Regions from separate parts of the Cetobacterium sp. NK01 genome, predicted to be linked through region 2. Evidence: riboswitches for the same ligand, from Rfam matches in the RefSeq annotation. Region 2 holds a riboswitch; each other region holds the start of a gene.
What was found. A riboswitch is a leader RNA that binds a small molecule or an ion and turns the genes downstream of it on or off. The one in region 2 is predicted to bind cobalamin.

Region 1 (4,365 bases), on a different contig from region 2:
TATAAATATCCTCTATTTTTGAAGTATCTTGAGATTTAGTAAAAAAAACTTCTACACCATTCTCTTTTAGTTCCTCTACTGTTCCTAAATTTTTAGGTGTTGCTATTGATTTCCAACCAGTTAAAAAATTAGGATTTAAAGCATAAAATTGCTCTTTTGTAGGTGCTGATTTTGATAAAATAGGAATTTTATCATATTTTTCTTTTAACTCAGGCAATATTTCATCATCTAAATATGAAGTTCCTAAAAGTTGATTTTCTGCTCCTATAGCTAATAAAATCTCTGTTGTAAATTGTGATGTTGAAACTGCTCTAATACTCTCTCTAGAGAAACTTAAAGTAGTTATTAATAAAAATAATACTATTTTTTTCATACTTTCTCCTTTTAATAAAAAGCGGAAGAGTTTAACTCTTCCAATTAATGAGAAGCTTTTCTTCCTTTAGCATACTCTGCTTTTTTTACTAATATGTCTTCAGGTTGTCTAGATTCTAACTCTTTAGCTTTCTCTATAAATATATTTTGAATAGATTCAATCTCTCCCAGTCCTTTTAAATTTACCTCTATCTCAAAACCATTTTCTTCTAGAGCCTCTTTCCAATCTTCTGCTATATCATTTTTAGCATGATCTCCTGCCACAAACATAAGAGGCATTAAAGTAACTTTTCTTTTATTATCTCTTTTTAATTCTTTCACAACATTTTCTAAACTAGGATATCCCTCAACAGTCCCAATATATATAGAGTTTTTTAAATCTCTAGTTATGTAGGCCAGCATAGGATATGCTGACAATGCTGGATGTTCTGTTCCATGTCCTATCATTACAACACCTTCATCGTGTTTTAAATTGCCAATTTCTTTTTCTATAACTTCAATTAAGTTAAAATAATCCTGCACTTCTGTCAATAAAGGAGTTCCTACTCTAATATCTTCAAATTTATCAGAGTAAATCTCTACTTCTCTTTTAAGAGCTTCCATCTCTGTTCCATTTATTATGTAAGTAGGTTGTATAATTACATGTTGATAGCCTTGTTCTATTAATTTCTCTAAAATTTGAGAAGTATTTAAATTTTCAATACCTCTTTTAGATAATATTCTATTTATAATTCTTGATGTATAAACTTGAAAAAAATCAAGTTTATCAAACTCTTTCTTTAATTTTTCATTTATTATATCTATTGTTTTTTCTTTTGTATCTTCGTGTGTTGTTCCAAAATGTGCTGCTATAATTGCACCTTTTTCCATGTTTTTGTAAAAATTCATACCTAATCTCCCTATATCATTTTAATATACTATTTTAAATCAAAAATTTTCACCAATAAAAAAAACCTCCCTTTTGGAAATACTAAAAGAGAAGCGTAATTTTCTTTACCTTCTCTGTCCTCGCAGAATTTTAAATAATGGCAGGTCTCCTGACTTAGATTCACCCTACTAACAGCCCTTCCCAAGGTTAAAATTACCTCAGTGGTATTGCTATTTTCATCCTCTATACAGTGGCGGGACCGTTTGAGATTTACACTCAATTCCCTTTTAATCAAATTGAACCATTACAGTTTATCTAATTAATATTAACACTTTATCGTACAAATTTCAATCAAATTATCTAAAATTTATAACATTATCATCTATTATTTATATTATTTATTATGCTAAGTATTGACTTTTATATAAAAAAAAAGTTACTATTAAAGTTAGAAAGAAATGTATATTAAGGAGAAATTTTTTATGAAAAAGACATCTTTTGGAACTCTTATTTACTATTTAAAAAAGGAAAATAAACTTCTTATTCTCTTTTTAAGTGTTAGGTTAGCTATGACTGCTATTGACGTTTACTCTCCTCTTTTAATTAAAAATTTAATTGATGATGCTCTTCCATCTAAAAATATTAATCTACTGTTAAAATTTTCTGTAGTTTTAATAGTTCTTTATATTTTACGATTAATCTTCGCTGTTAATTCACAAGCCAATGGAAAATTAATGGGAAGTAAGATTAAACAAAGTATGAGAAATGACCTTTTAAGTAAACTTTTAAATCAACCTAGTGAATTTTTTAAGAAAAATCAAAGTGGAGATTTAATATCTAGAGTTATTAATGACTTAGATAGTGTTTCTACTCTTTGTCATAGAGGTTTAGAAGATTTCATTTTCTCTGTTATAACTATTTTAGCCTCTATTTTTATTATGTTTGATTTTGATTTAAAACTTTCATTGATTACCTTATTTCCTTTACCATTAACATTAATATTTGTTTATAGAGAAAATAAAAAAATGAAAGCGGGACATCGAAATGTTCGAAAAAATTCAGGTCTACTTTCTGCTAATCTTCATGATATTTTAAGAACAATTGCTTTTTTAAAAGATAATTATTTAGAAGATTATGCACAGAAAAGATTTTTTGAAAAAAACTCTACTCTTTTAGAAAGTGAAAAGAGAAATATGGTCCCTTCTAGCTTAATTGTTTCTGGAGTTACTTTTTACTCAAATATAACACAACTTATAATTATTTTGGCTGGTGGTTATCTCTATATAAAAGATGGAGTTACAATGGGAGTTATTTTATCTTTCTTACTTTTAGTTGATCGTTTTAGACTTAGAATTATGAGAATGGTTGGTCTTGTTGATATATATCAAAAAGGAATATCTGGAGTTAATAGATTTACAGAAATTATAAATCTTAAAAATAGAGTTGATGGAGAAATTCCATTAAAAGAGCCTATTACTTCTATTGAGTTTAAAAATATTGGTTTTTCTTACGATGAAAAATCTATTTTACAAAATTTTAATTTAAAAGTAAAACAAGGTGAAAAAATAGCTTTAGTTGGAGAAAGTGGAATTGGAAAAAGCACAACTGCTTCTCTTTTAAAAAGAGCGTTAACCCCTACAAGTGGAGAAATTTTAATTAATAATATCCCTTTAAATAGCATAACTTTCAAAAGTTATTTAGAGCGACTTGGAATTGTTGATCAAAGCGATTATATTATAAATGGAAGTCTTATTGATAATATAACTCTTATTAAAGAAAATTGTTTAGACAATGAATTAAATTTTGCAATTGAAAAATCATATGTTTATGAAATTTTTGACAAATTTCCAGAAGGAGAAAATACTATCATTGGTGAAGGAGGAGTTCATGTGAGCTCTGGACAAAGACAAAAAATTGCTATGGCTAGATTATTCTTAAAAAATCCTGATTTGATTCTTTTAGATGAAGCAACTAATGCCTTAGATATTATCAATGAAAAATCTATTTTAAAAAATATAAAAGAGGAATATAGTGATAGAATTGTTATCGCAATAACTCATAGACTTAGTATCCTTGAAGATTTTGATAAAATCTATGTCTTGGGAGATGACAATATTGTTGAATCTGGTTCATTTAAAGAACTTTTAAAATTAGAAGGTAAATTCTATAGGTTATATCATGGAATTAGATAAAGTAAAAGCCACCTTAAAGGTGGCTTTTTTTATTATTACTCAATCTCAGAAGAGTTTGCTTCATTTCCTGCTTCTGCATCTTGATAAACTTCATGATTTAAGTTTCCTAAACTCTTATCAACCATTAATGCGTTTGTAACTGATCCAATTACGTTTAACATTGTTCTTGGCATATCGATAATAGGATCGATTGCTAAGATTGGGTTAATTAGAGGGAACATAGCTGCTAATCCAGTTCCTGATAAAGCAACTGAAGCTGCCATTGTTGCTGTTCCTGGAATTCCTGCAATTCCTAATGAACTAATTGCCACAACAATTATAGACATTACTATTAATGTTGCATCAATTGGATGTCCACTCATATTTGTAACAAATACAATTGTTAATGCTGGGAATATTCCTGCACAACCTTGCATTCCTGCTGTTGTACCAAAACTTGCAACAAAACTTGCTGTTGATTCACTAACACCTAGTTTATTAGTTAATGTTGAAATTGTTACTGGTAAACATCCAACACTTGATCTAGATGTAAATGCTAAAATCATTAAAGAGATACTTTTCTTTACATATGTAAATGGATTTAATCCAAAGAATGATACTGCTATCATCTGTATTACAAACATAACTGCTGTTGCTAAGTATAAAACTGCTATGAATTTTCCTACTTCTGCTATTGCTCCAATACCTTTTTGTGCAATTGTGTTTGCTAATAATGGTACTACTGCTAAAGGCATCCATCTAATAATACTCATTGCCATTGATACTATAATCTTTTGAGAAGCATTTATTAAATCAAAGAATGGCTTTACAGTATCCATATATTTCTTTGACATTCTCTTTGCTGCTACTCCAACAACTGCTGAGAATATAACTAATCCAACGATGTTTAACTTAACCATTGCTTCTACTGGATTCGAAGGAATAAGAGCTTTT
Region 2 (4,365 bases):
CTAAAATAATATCTTAAAAGCGTTTGTAAATTAACCTTATTAGCATCATATGTTACACGAACTGTTTCTGCATGACCAGTTCCTCTATAAATAACGTCTTCATATGATGGATTTTGTGTTTTACCATTAGCATATCCTGAAACAGTATCTATTACACCTTTGATCTTTTCCATATAGGCTTCTACACCCCAAAAACATCCTCCTGCTAAATAGATATTTTTTACATTTTCCATTTTAACCACCTCTAACTTTAAATAGAATAAAATAAAACTACATCTCTATTTTGAGATGTAGTTTTCCACTTTTTATAACTCTTTACTTTTTGCATATCCTGCTTTCTTTTCTATAATATCTATACTTCTATGCTTTTCAAGAAACTTTGCATTACCTACAAACATATCTTGAATTTCAGATATTTCACCAAGAGGAACTAACTTTACATTAACTTTAAATCCAGCTTTTTCTAACTTCTCTTTCCATTCACCTGCAATATCATTTTTAGCATGATCTCCTGCCACAAACATCATTGGCATTAAAGTAACTTCTTTTTTATTATCTTTTTTTAATTGTTTTACAACATTTTCAAAAGTTGGATAACCTTCAACTGTTCCAACATAAATTGGCTTCTCCATATCTTTAGCCATATAATCAAACATTGCATAAGCAGAAGTTGCTGAATTGTATGTTCCATGTCCTACTAAAACTACAGCTTCTTTTTTATTTAAAGGTCCAACTGTTCTCATTACAGCATTAATTACATCTTCATAATGATGAGGATCACTTAGAAGTACATCTCCTACTCTTAAATTTGTAAAATCTTTTGTATGAAGTTGAGCTTCTTTTTTTATTGACTCCATTTCTACACCATCAATTATATTTGTTGGTTGAATAATAACATTTTTATATCCCTGTTTTTTTAAAGATAATAATACTTCACTTGGATTATATTTTTTTATACTTTCATTTGCAGCTACTCTTTTAGTTACAATTCTAGATGTATATGCTTCAAATACGTCTGCTTTTCCTTCAAAAGCTTTTATAGCTTTCTGATTGATTGCATCAATAGTCTTAGCTCTCGTATCTTGATGTGTTGTTCCAAAGTGTGTCATTATAACAGCACTTTTTCCTCCCGTATAAAACTCTGCATCTTCAAAAGCTTCTTCTCCATGTGCTAAAACTAAAGCTGTAGATAAACAAAATAGTGACAATAATAATTTTTTCATAGAAATAACCCTCCCAAATATAATTTAAATTTGGAAGAAGAGTTTCCCCTTCTCCGTCCTCGCAGATTTTTCATAATGGCAGGTCTCCTGACTTAGATTCATCCTACTCGCATCCCTTCCCAAATTTAAAATTTAGTGGTTTTAATACTTTCATCCTCTTTACAGTGGCGGGACCGTTTAAGCTTTTCACTTAATTCCCTTTTAATCTTTAGAACCATTACAGGGGTATATTATCACTAACATGTTTTTTTTTCAATCATTTTATAAAAAAAGAATACTTCAAACATCTTCTATATATTATATTGATATTATTTTTTCTTATTTCTATAAAAATAAACAATATAAACTCTTGATAAAATTGCACCGATTAAAGCGGCAAAAAATCTTTGTCCACTATTTTGAGCTAAATAATAAAATCCAACTAATAAAAGTAAAATTCTAACGATAGAAGTTACGAAAATAAACAATGAAGGATTTTTAAACTTTTTACTTTCATTAACACCAAAATCTAAACTATAAAAAAATAAAAAACCTAAAACAATTCCACCTATAAATGCAATAATCATAATGCTCTCCTCCTTCTATAACTTCATATACTATTTAACACTATTTACCATTAAAAAAAAATTTTCCTTGCTTTTTATAAAATTTTTAATACAAATTAAAGAATAGTTGACTTTTTTTAACTTTTATTATATTATTTTTATATAAAATAAATAACTGAGGCAAAATAAGGGAAACTTTATGACGCAAAGCTATAGGGTCTTTAAAATGACAGCCAGTTGCACTAATTTTTAGTGTATCTGGTTTTTTTATTTATATGGGGAGGAAATATGAAAAAAATTTTAATTTGTAGTTTTTTACTTGCAATATCATCTTTTAGTTATTCATCTGAAGAAGGTTACGACGCTGAAGCTACTATGAATATAACTGCTACTATTATTAAACCGTTAACAGTTCAATCAAATGGACCTTTGGAATTTGGAACTCTTTTACCAGGTACTATCGGTACTTCTAGATCTAGTTTTACTATTGATGGTGAAAAATATTCTAAAGTTAAAATAACTTTTGATGGTTTAGAACCTGATGGAGATAACTTTGAAGTTCCTTTAAAATTAGATGGATCTTCTAATGAGTCTTTTATGGTATATTTCAATTGTAGCACTAACTCTGATGAAAAAGTAAATCAAGAAAATAAGTTTATTAACCTAACTTCAATGGGAAAGTCAACTCTACATATTGCTGCTTCTACAACACTAGATGCTGACCAAACTCCTGGAAAATATACAGGCCAAATTACTATGAGAGCAACATACGAATAAAAAAAATCCTTATACAAAAATTGTATAAGGATTTCCTATTTTATTTGCTTTTTCTTATCTCATCTATAACTTCTAATAAAAACTTCTTACACTGATCATTTTTAATTGTATAGTAAACATCATGAAATTGCAGTGATGGAAACTCTGCTAAAAGTATATTCATAACCATTCTATCTCTATAAATATCAGATCTATTTAAGCTTCTTTCTATTTTTCTTAAACTCTCTTCATCATCTTCCAAAAGATTATCCACAATTGTATTAGCATTTTTAATTAAAATATCTAAATTTGTAAGTCTATCTCTTCTATTTCTAACCTTATTTTTTTCATAAAATGTTTTTCCTTTATTTAACTCTGTTAAAAGTCCAAATAAATTAAGCGTTGGATCTTTTTCTAAAATATTTAGTATTTTTCCATATATTATATTACTCTCTTTATCCTCTGGACTTTGGTTTTTTAAATTTTTTATATATTTTTCTGAAATTTTAATTAATATATCGTTCATAAAATTTTCCTCCATAATATTTTCTTAGACTTATAGTATAACATACTTTATAAAATATATAAATAACTTATAGATAATATTGCAATTATACGACATTCATAGTATATACTATATTAAAACAATAGAGGAGGTTAGTATGTATGATACAATTGTAATTGGAGGTGGAGCAGGTGGACTTACAACTTCAATTGGTCTTGCTTCTGCTGGAAAAAAGGTTCTTTTAATTGAAAAAGATCACTTAGGTGGAGAATGTACTTGGGGTGGATGTGTTCCATCTAAAAGTTTTATCTCTGCATCTAAAACTGCTTCAACTTTGACAGAAGCTCTAGAAATGGCTCTTAAAAATGTTCATGCTATTGGCGATAGTGAACTCCCTCATATTTCTAACTTCAAAAATATAGATTTTGTAAAAGGTGAAGGAGCTTTTATTGATAAAAATACTATTTTAGTTAATGGACAACAATATATTGGAAAATATATTGTTATTTCTACAGGAAGTTCACCTTTTATTCCTAATATAAAAGGATTAGATAAAGTTAAGTACTTGGCAAATCATAACTTCTTTTATGAAAAAGGTGATTATAAAAGTATTACTTTAATTGGTGCTGGAATAATCTCTTTAGAACTAGCTTTTCCTCTTAAAAAATTAAATATAGATGTAACTATTCTTGAAAAATCCGATATTTTTCTACCTATGATGGAAGCTGAAGTGAGAGATTTTTATCTTGATAAATTAAAAGAAGCAGGAATCAATTTAATATTAAATTGCACATCTATGGAGATTGAAAATACAGATAATAATATTCTAATAAAAACTAATAATGGTGATTTTTTAAGTGAAAAAATATTTATCTCTGCTGGTAGAACTCCAAATATACAGAATCTTAATTTAGATAAAACTAAAATTAAGTATGATACAAAAGGAATTTCTGTAGATGAATTTATGAGAACATCTGAAAAAAATATATTTGCAATTGGTGATATAGCCTCTTCTTTCAAATTTTCACATGTGGCTGGTTACCAAGGAGAAATTGTTGTGAGAAATATTCTTTTCCCATATATTATGAAAAAGATAGATTATTCATTTATTCCTTGGACACTTTTTGGAGATATTGAAGTTTCTAAAGTTGGTTTAAATGAGAAGGATGCTCACAAAAAATATAAAAAAACATATATATATTCTCTAGATTTAAATAATGAGAGAAGTTTAATTACATTTGAAAAAGCATTTTTTCTAAAAATTATTTGTGATAATAGATTTAATATTGTCGGCGCTACATGTATTGGTGAACGGGCTGGTGAAATTATTGGTTTC
Region 3 (4,365 bases), on a different contig from region 2:
ATTTTTTCTAACTTATCCAACTCTTGAAGTCTATATTCATCAAATGTCATTGTGCTATTTTTCTTTTCCAGTCCTTTCTTCTCTCTTATATTATTTAAAATAAAATCAGTAAACTCTCTATTATCAAAAATTCCATGTAAGTATGTTCCGAAAATATTGTCCTTTACTGTGGCTACTAATCTATTATCTAAAGTTATAGATTTTTCTTTCCCCTCTGTTACTCCTTGGTGAATCTCATAACCTTTAACTTGAATATCTCCTAATCCTTTTAATAACCCAGTTTCTCCTTTTAATAATCCTGTATACTGTGTTGTTACCTTCTCTTTTTCCATTGTAGTTTCTATGTCTAAAAGTCCTAGTCCTGGAAGTTCTTTTATATCTCCCTCTATTCCATAAGGATCTAACACTTTTTCTCCTAAAATTTGAAATCCTCCACATATCCCAATAATAGGAGTTCCTTTTCTAGACATTTTTATAATCTCTTGTGCGATTCCTTTCTCTTTTATATCTTTTAAATCATCTATTGTATTTTTAGATCCAGGTATAACTATCATGTCTTCATTTCCTAGTTCATGAAATGATGTCACATAATTAACATTTACATCTTTATTTGCTAGTAAAGCATCAATATCTGTAAAATTCGATATATGTTTTAATTTTATAACCGAAACTGTTATATCTGCAGTTTTTGATTTAATCTTATTAAATTTTTCTGTTACCCCATCCTCATCCTCTATGTCTAGTTCAAAGTATGGCATAACTCCTAAAATTGGAACTCCTGTCAGTTCCTCTATTTTTTCTAATCCTGGTTTTAATATATCAACATTTCCTCTAAACTTATTTATAATTACACCTTTTACTCTAGCTCTCTCTTCTGGTTCCATAAGAGATATTGTTCCATAAATTGATGCAAAAACTCCACCTCTATCAATATCTGCAACTAAAATAACAGGAGCATCAACCATTTCAGCTAATCCCATGTTTACTATATCATCTTGCTTTATATTTAATTCTACAGGGCTTCCTGCTCCCTCTATAACACATATTTGATTTTCATCTTTAATCGTATTATAAGCTTGAATTATATCTTTTTTTAACTTTGATTTATAATCTCCGTATTCAAGTCCTCCCATATTTCCGATAGACTTTCCGTTGACAATCACTTGAATCCTTCTATCCCCTGTGGGTTTTAATAAAATAGGATTCATTGTATAGTGAGCTTCTATCTCACATGCCATCGCCTGAAGAGCTTGTGCTCGCCCCATCTCATGTCCATCTTTTGTTATATAAGAGTTCAGTGCCATATTTTGAGATTTAAAAGGTGAAACTGTGTATCCATCTTTAAAAAATGCTCTACATAAGCCTGTAACTGTTATACTCTTCCCTGCTCCTGAAGACGTCCCAACAACCATTATGTTCTTATGTTTCATAATATCATTTCTCCTAAATTTGTGAAGTTTAGCGGAAATATAAAAAATGCGAAAATGAATAGAATATTGCTAATTAGAATTGAAATTGACAGTTCTAAATACAAATCTGTTCACCGCAGATTTTATATTTTCTTTTATATTCATGGCAGATATCCTGACTCAGATTCATCCTACTCTTAGGCCTTCCCATAAAAACTACAGTGGCTTAGTCTAATTTCGTCCTCCTTACAGTGGCGGGACCGTGCGAGATTTTCACTCAACTTTCCTTTTAATCAAATTATTGAACCATAAATATTATACATATTTATCATAATTATACATAATGATTATGCACAAGTCAACCTTTTTTAAAAGTTTATGTTTAAAAATTAAACTTAATTTTACGTATATATTTTCATATAAAAACTTTCAAGAAATAAAAAAGAAAAACAAAATTTATTCGTAAATTAAATGTGACAATATTAAATTTTATAAGGGAGTGATTAAATATGAATGATGTAAAAACAAATAAACAACCTCTTATTATTGAGGATAAAATTATTAATGTACCTCCTATGTTTGTAGAACTTTTTGCTTTAAACCCAAGAAATTTAAAAAAATGGTTAGTAGGAGCAAAAAATTCAAATAAATCATATGAAGATCTTAAAGTTAAAGATATTTTAAATACAAAAGTTAATGCTGCTGTAAATGATGAGGCTTTTTTGTTAGATGTTACCTTTGGTAACAAAACACATAAGTTATATTTAAAAAAACCAGAGGTAAACAAAGGATTAGATTTTATACTAACAGAGGGAGATAAATTTAAAATAGAAACTAATCTTCATTTAAATGAAATAAATGAAAATAAATGTAACATTCACCTAGAGACTATTTTATTAGAAAGTAAACATAGTTTTCACCCTATAGTGTCTTTTGAGCTAAAATATTTTTTCAAAAAAAGTTTGTCAAATTTTATTGAAGAGTGTGAAAAAAGCTATAGCACTTTACAAAGCGAAGAAAAAACTGTAGAAGCTGAAGTCCTAAACTTCTACCAAAACAACCTTAAATCTTTTAACGAATTAATCGAACCTATAAAAGCTGATTTAGGAGAAGAATCTTTCCAAGATATTCAAAGAAAAATAAAAACTTTAGGTATGGATACATCTGATAAAGCAACTAAACTTTTCACTAATTTAATAGCTATAGTTCCCGCTGAAGATCTTTCATTAGTTAATGATAAAGTTATACAGTTTATTAAAGAACATATTTTTGTTTTAAAAGGTATTTCTAAAAAAAGTAATGCTGAAAATTTAAAAGATATTAATACTATCACTAAACTACAACTTGATAATATTAATTTTATTGTGCCTCAAATTTTAAAAGATATCGATTCTGATAAGATTGTTGAAGTTGAAAATCAATTAAATGATCTTTTAGCAACTGTTATTAAAGAAATAGAAGCTATTATCGAAGAAATTAAAAATAAAGTTCCACCACAACACTTTAAAGATTTAGAAGTTGGCTTTGTTAATACTTTAAAAAATGATTTAGATTCCGCTCAGTCTCTTTTAAAGAAAATAAACCTAGGAAATACAAGTTTTTCTGAAAAAGAAACTAAAATTTTAAATAATTTAAAAGAATCTATTACTAAAATAGAAACTACAGTTAACAATCGTGATAATCAAGCTTATATATCAGTTCTTAATATGGTTGAAAAATCTTTAAAGCAACTTGAACAAGATATGAAAAATCTTAGTTCTAATATAACTGCTGAAAAAATAGAATCTACTAAATCTTTAATCAAATCTACAACAGATAGTTCATATAAATCTTTAACAACATTTTTATCTAATATGACTCCTGAAAATCTTGAAAATAATAAAGAAATTGTTAATCAAAAAATAGAAGAAATTTTAGATAGATATGTAAAAGCAATTAAAATAATATCTCCAGCTATATCTGATGATAAGTTAACTAATATGAGAGAAAAAGTAAAAATAATTCTTTCTAAAGAATACGAATCATTTTGTGCATCTAAAAAATAGAATTTAAATAAAAAAGGATAGTTTAAAAACTATCCTTTTTTATTTTTGAAAAAGTTCTCTATACTCCTTAGGGCAGACTCTTTCATATTTCTTAAATACTTTTGTAAAATAGCTGCTATCTTCTATCCCAATTTCATTAGAAATTTCTGATAAAGATTTATTAGTTATCTCTAAAAAGTATTTAGCTTTTTCTATTTTTTTTACAAGGATATATTCTTTAAATGTTTTTCCTGTTTCTTTTTTAAAAACTCTACTAAATTGAGATATACTTAAATTACATAGTAATGCCACATCTTCTAAATGAATATTTTCTTTTATTTTTTCATTTATATAAGTTATTGCTGCTGATATCTGAGAATGACTATATTCTACTCTTTCCTCTTTTATATTATTTTCTATAATATGATTGTACCATCTTTTACTTTTTATACATTCACTAATATAAACTGATGTATAATGTAATATACTTGCAATACTTTGTAATTCACTATATTTAACTTTTTTCAAAAATCCATAGTTCTCAGCTATTTTTTTTATATTAAACTCTTTCCCTACATTTTCTATTAGAATATCTTCTAATTCAAAAGTCTCTTCATCTTCTAAAAGTATTTGTCCTACCAAAAATGCTCCTACTAATTCACCTTGATAAGCAATTGGTATTACCATATCTACCAAGCCTGCATGACATCTATAAATATATGGCTTTAATGATAAAAATGCTTTGCTTAAAGCTTTTACATCACATTTTTCACAAAAAGAACTAAGCTCTTTATTTTTTCTAAAAATTTTACAAAACTCTGAATAGTTACTTTTTTCTGTCAAATAGTTTCCTTCGTCATCTACAATAACTACAGCCATTTTAGTCATATCAACTATTTCTTCTTGAATTTTTATTAATTCTTTTTTATATT
Region 4 (4,365 bases), on a different contig from region 2:
TAATTAAGGAAAAATTATGAAAAAATATCAAACATTAAATAAAATTGAAGTAAAAGAACTGCTAACACAGGAGAATACAGTACTTTTAGATGTACGAACAGAAGATGAATACTGGGAAGAATCAGTTGAAGATAGTTTAAATGTTCCACTACATGAATTAGAAGAAAGAGTTGTTGAACTGGATAAAAATAAGACGTATATAACTTTTTGTAGAAGCGGAGTTCGTTCTAAAACAGCAGCTTTAATTTTATTAGAAGAGGGATTCGCAAAAGTTTTTAATTCTCAAGAGGGAATATTAACTTGGAAATAAAAATTGACAAAATTATTTTCATATGTTACCATAATGAAAATAAAAAATTAAAGGAGAGTTCTAATGAGAAAAGATCAAGTTATTTCAAATAATGTAAATAGACAACCCATCCCCCCTAGATAGGGATTTGTGTTTTAAGCATTAGTTTATGTTTAGATACAGATCCATTTTGTGTTACGATTTTGGATCTGTATCTAAGGGGAAATAACTTTTAATAAAAGATTATTTTTAATAGGATTCTTTTGATGAGGGTCACTTAGGTACAAAACTGTACTTGAGTGACCCTCTTTTATTTTTATTAAAAATTTGGGAGGAGTATAAAATGATAGGAGTAGAAACATTTATTACATTTGGAGCATATTTATTATTTTTAATAGGAGTAGGAGTTTATTTTTATGGAAAAACCTCCAGTTCCGAGGATTACTTAATAGGAGGTAGAGGAGTAGGAAGTTGGGTAACTGCGCTATCAGCACAAGCTAGTGATATGAGTGGATGGTTATTAATGGGATTACCAGGAGCAGTATATCTTTCAGGATTTGGACAAATTTGGGTTGTAATAGGTTTAACCGTGGGAACATATTTAAATTGGAAATTTATAGCTCCAAAACTTAGAGTTGAAACTGAAATAGAAGATACCTTAACTTTACCAACATTTTTAGAAAAAAAATTAAAAGATGATAAAGGAACAATAAGAAAAGTTCTAGCTTTAGGAACACTATTTTTCTTTACAATTTATTCATCATCTGGACTGGTAGCAGCAGGAAAACTATTTGAATCAATACTTGGAATTGATTACAAAGTTGCAGTAATAATTGGTGCAGTAACAATAGTTGTTTATACATTTATGGGAGGATATTTAGCTTCTTGTTGGACAGATTTTTTTCAAGGAGGGCTAATGTTTTTAGCTATAATAGCTGTTCCGTTAGCAGCATATTATAAAATTGGAGATATTGAGACAGTTAGACAAGGAATTGAGTTGAAAGGAATTTCATTTAATATATTTAAACAAAATGGAGAGAATATAGGAATATTAGGAGTATTGTCTTCTTTAGCTTGGGGATTAGGATATTTTGGACAACCTCATATTTTAGTTAGATTTATGAGTATAAGTGATGTAAAAGAATTAAAAAAATCTAGAAGAATAGCTATGATATGGGTAATTATCTCTTTAATTGGAGCAATAGCAATTGGACTTTTAGGAATACCACTTTTTAAAAATGTTGCAGAGTTAGGAGGAGATGCAGAAAAAATATTTATCTATATGATAAAAGAGTTGTTTAATCCTTGGGTAGCAGGAATTTTATTAGCTGCAATATTATCAGCTATAATGTCAACGATAGATTCACAATTGTTAGTTTCATCAACTACTTTAACAGAAGACTTTTATAAATATATGAAAAAAGATGTTTCTGACAAAGAGATAATGTGGGTTGGAAGACTATGTGTTGTTGTAATCGCTTTATTAGCATTACTATTTGCTTTAAATCAAAATGCTAAAGTACTGTCATTAGTAGCTTACGCATGGGGAGGTTTTGGAACAATATTTGGACCAGCGATAATATCGGTGCTTTATTTTAAAAATGTGAATAGTAAAAGTGTTTTATCGGGAATTTTAGTTGGAATGTTTATATTTTTAATGTGGAAAGTTTTAGGATTAGATAGTTATATGTATGAGTTATTACCAGGATTTTTTACTAATTTAATAACGGTTTATATAGTAGAGAAAGTAGTTTTTAAAAATGTAGTTGAAGCTTAAAAAAAAGGTGCAAAATTATTTTGCACCTTTTTCTAAATTAAGTAAATGGGATTTTATAGATAATCCATAGGCATATCCAGTTAGTTTGCCATTAGAACCAATTACTCTATGACAAGGAATAACTATGGGGATGGGATTTTTGTTGTTTGCTAATCCCACAGCTCTACATGCCTTAGGATTGCCAATAGCAATTGCAATATCTTTATAAGTTTTAACTTCTCCATAAGGAATATTAAGTAATGCTGTCCAAACAGATTTTTGGAACTCTGTTCCAATAGGATTTATTTTAAATGTAAATTTTTTTCTCTTGCCATTTAGAAATTCATCAATCTCTTTAAACGACTCTTTTAAAAATTTTGTAAGTTTAAAAGTTCTATTTGAAGTAGGGTTGTTAAGTTCAATTTTAATAATTTCATTATTTAATTCTTCAATTTTAAGTAAACCAAATGGAGTGTCAAAAATATAAAAATAACCTGGGATAATATTTTTCATAAACTCTCCTTAAAAATTTTTTATCTAAATTGTACTTAAAAAATATAAATAAATCAAGGTTAATTTAAAATATATTTTGTTCACTTATTGTTTAAAACTTTTAAAAATGAAGTGATTATAGTATAATAAGACGTTATGGTTTTTATAAATTAAAAGGGAATTAAGTGAAAAGCTTAAACGGTCACGCCACTGTAAAATGGACAAAAATAGATAAACCACTGGGAAACTGGGAAGGGCTATTGGAGGATGAAGTTGAGTCAGGATACCTGCCATAAAAATAAACTGCGAGTGACAGAATGGGAGGATTAAATTAAATGAAAAAAAGATTTTATATTGCAGGATTGATTCTTGCATCTAGTTTATCAATGGGACAAGACAAGGTTGTGAAGTTAGAAGAAAGTGTTATAACAAGTGAAAATACAGAGACAACAATAGCAGATATACCTAAAAATATAACTGTATTAACAGGGGAAGAGATAACGCAAAGGGGAGCGAAAACAGTAGCAGAAGCTTTAAAATTAGTATCAAGTGTCACTGTAAAAGAGATGGGTGGAGCAGATGCCGCTTTTGATATAAGAGGTCAAGGGCCTACAGCAAAGTCAAATGTTATAGTATTAGTTGATGGAGCGCCAATTAATTCGATTGATTTATCAGGATATCAAACAAGCAATATTCCAGTAGATAATATAGAGAGAATTGAAGTAATACCTTCTGGAGGGTCAGTTTTATACGGAGATGGAGCAGTTGGAGGAACAATAAATATAGTGACAAAAGCACCTGAAAATAAAAAAAATTATGGAAGCTTAAATAGTGAAATAGGATCTTATGGATTAAAAAAACAGCAAATTACATATGGAACTAAAATAGGAGAAAAGCTTTTAGTTGAAGTAGATTATTTGAAAAAAGAAAAAGATGGATATAGGGATTATTCTAAAGATGATTTACAAAGTTTTGGATTTAGAAGTAGATATAAACTTAATGATGGAGAGTTAAAATTTAAATATAATTATTCTAAAAATGATTTTAAAGCTCCGGGAGCATTGACTAAAGATGAAGTTAATGAAGACAGAACACAATCTAATCCAAATGCTTGGAGAATTGATGGAAAAACAGAGAAAAATAATTTTGTAGGAGATTACTTATATAATATAAATTCTGATTTAGAATTTAAACTATTAGGAAGATATGCTCATGAAAACTACTCTTCAAATGGAAGTAATTACAAGACAGAAGTTAAATATTTAAAGCCACAACTTAAATATTCATATTTAGATGAGAATTATGTTGTATTTGGTGGAGATATTTATCAGGGAGAGACAAGAGATTTTGCTTATGGAAATGGAAAATCTGAAAAAAACTCTTTAGGTGGATTTATAATAAATAGTTCTACAATAGAGAAGTTTAGATTTACTCAAGGATACAGAAGGCAAAATATTGAATACAAGGGAGATAGATTTGCAACAAGAAAGTTTAAAGAAGATGCAATAGAACTGACAGGAAGCTATTTATATTCTGATTCGGGATCTACATATGTAAGCTATACCAAAGGATTTAGAGCACCTAATACAGATGAAATAAATGCTTGGGCAGGAGAATTTAATCCTCAAAAAACAGAAACTTATGAAATTGGAGTAAAGGATTTTGTAGGGAATACATATATCTCAACATCAGTATTCTATATAGAAACAGAAAATGAAATTTTCTATGGAGTAAATAAAAACGATGAATTTAATAAAAATAGAAATTTAGATGGAACAAGTAAGAGAAAAGGAATAGAGTTTTCTTTAGAACACTATTTTGATAAATT

Region 1: it holds a riboswitch for cobalamin, as region 2 does, so the genes downstream of both, NON08_RS05340 (sirohydrochlorin cobaltochelatase) here and NON08_RS13465 (sirohydrochlorin cobaltochelatase) in region 2, are expected to answer to the same signal.
Region 3: it holds a riboswitch for cobalamin, as region 2 does, so the genes downstream of both, NON08_RS10760 (cobyric acid synthase) here and NON08_RS13465 (sirohydrochlorin cobaltochelatase) in region 2, are expected to answer to the same signal.
Region 4: it holds a riboswitch for cobalamin, as region 2 does, so the genes downstream of both, NON08_RS07585 (TonB-dependent receptor) here and NON08_RS13465 (sirohydrochlorin cobaltochelatase) in region 2, are expected to answer to the same signal.

The regions. Positions count from the first base shown of each region.
Region 1 is NZ_JANIBO010000001.1:1,055,042-1,059,406, reverse strand. Features, by position in the region: gene NON08_RS05345 (ABC transporter substrate-binding protein) at 1-373, opposite strand, end outside; gene NON08_RS05340 (sirohydrochlorin cobaltochelatase) at 418-1,260, opposite strand; cobalamin riboswitch at 1,382-1,561, opposite strand; gene NON08_RS05335 (ABC transporter ATP-binding protein) at 1,723-3,432, shown strand; gene NON08_RS05330 (cation:dicarboxylate symporter family transporter) at 3,468-4,365, opposite strand, start outside.
Region 2 is NZ_JANIBO010000005.1:12,043-16,407, reverse strand. Features, by position in the region: gene msrB (peptide-methionine (R)-S-oxide reductase MsrB) at 1-233, opposite strand, end outside; gene NON08_RS13465 (sirohydrochlorin cobaltochelatase) at 306-1,223, opposite strand; cobalamin riboswitch at 1,283-1,457, opposite strand; gene NON08_RS13460 (ATP synthase subunit I) at 1,532-1,789, opposite strand; cyclic di-GMP riboswitch class I at 1,938-2,013, shown strand; gene NON08_RS13455 (hypothetical protein) at 2,057-2,545, shown strand; gene NON08_RS13450 (hypothetical protein) at 2,586-3,050, opposite strand; gene NON08_RS13445 (dihydrolipoyl dehydrogenase family protein) at 3,187-4,365, shown strand, end outside.
Region 3 is NZ_JANIBO010000002.1:328,307-332,671, forward strand. Features, by position in the region: gene NON08_RS10760 (cobyric acid synthase) at 1-1,430, opposite strand, end outside; cobalamin riboswitch at 1,557-1,735, opposite strand; gene NON08_RS10765 (hypothetical protein) at 1,919-3,454, shown strand; gene NON08_RS10770 (PocR ligand-binding domain-containing protein) at 3,494-4,365, opposite strand, start outside.
Region 4 is NZ_JANIBO010000001.1:1,550,441-1,554,805, forward strand. Features, by position in the region: gene NON08_RS07565 (flavodoxin) at 1-7, shown strand, start outside; gene NON08_RS07570 (rhodanese-like domain-containing protein) at 17-310, shown strand; gene putP (sodium/proline symporter PutP) at 633-2,066, shown strand; gene NON08_RS07580 (methylated-DNA--[protein]-cysteine S-methyltransferase) at 2,082-2,558, opposite strand; cobalamin riboswitch at 2,678-2,847, shown strand; gene NON08_RS07585 (TonB-dependent receptor) at 2,873-4,365, shown strand, end outside.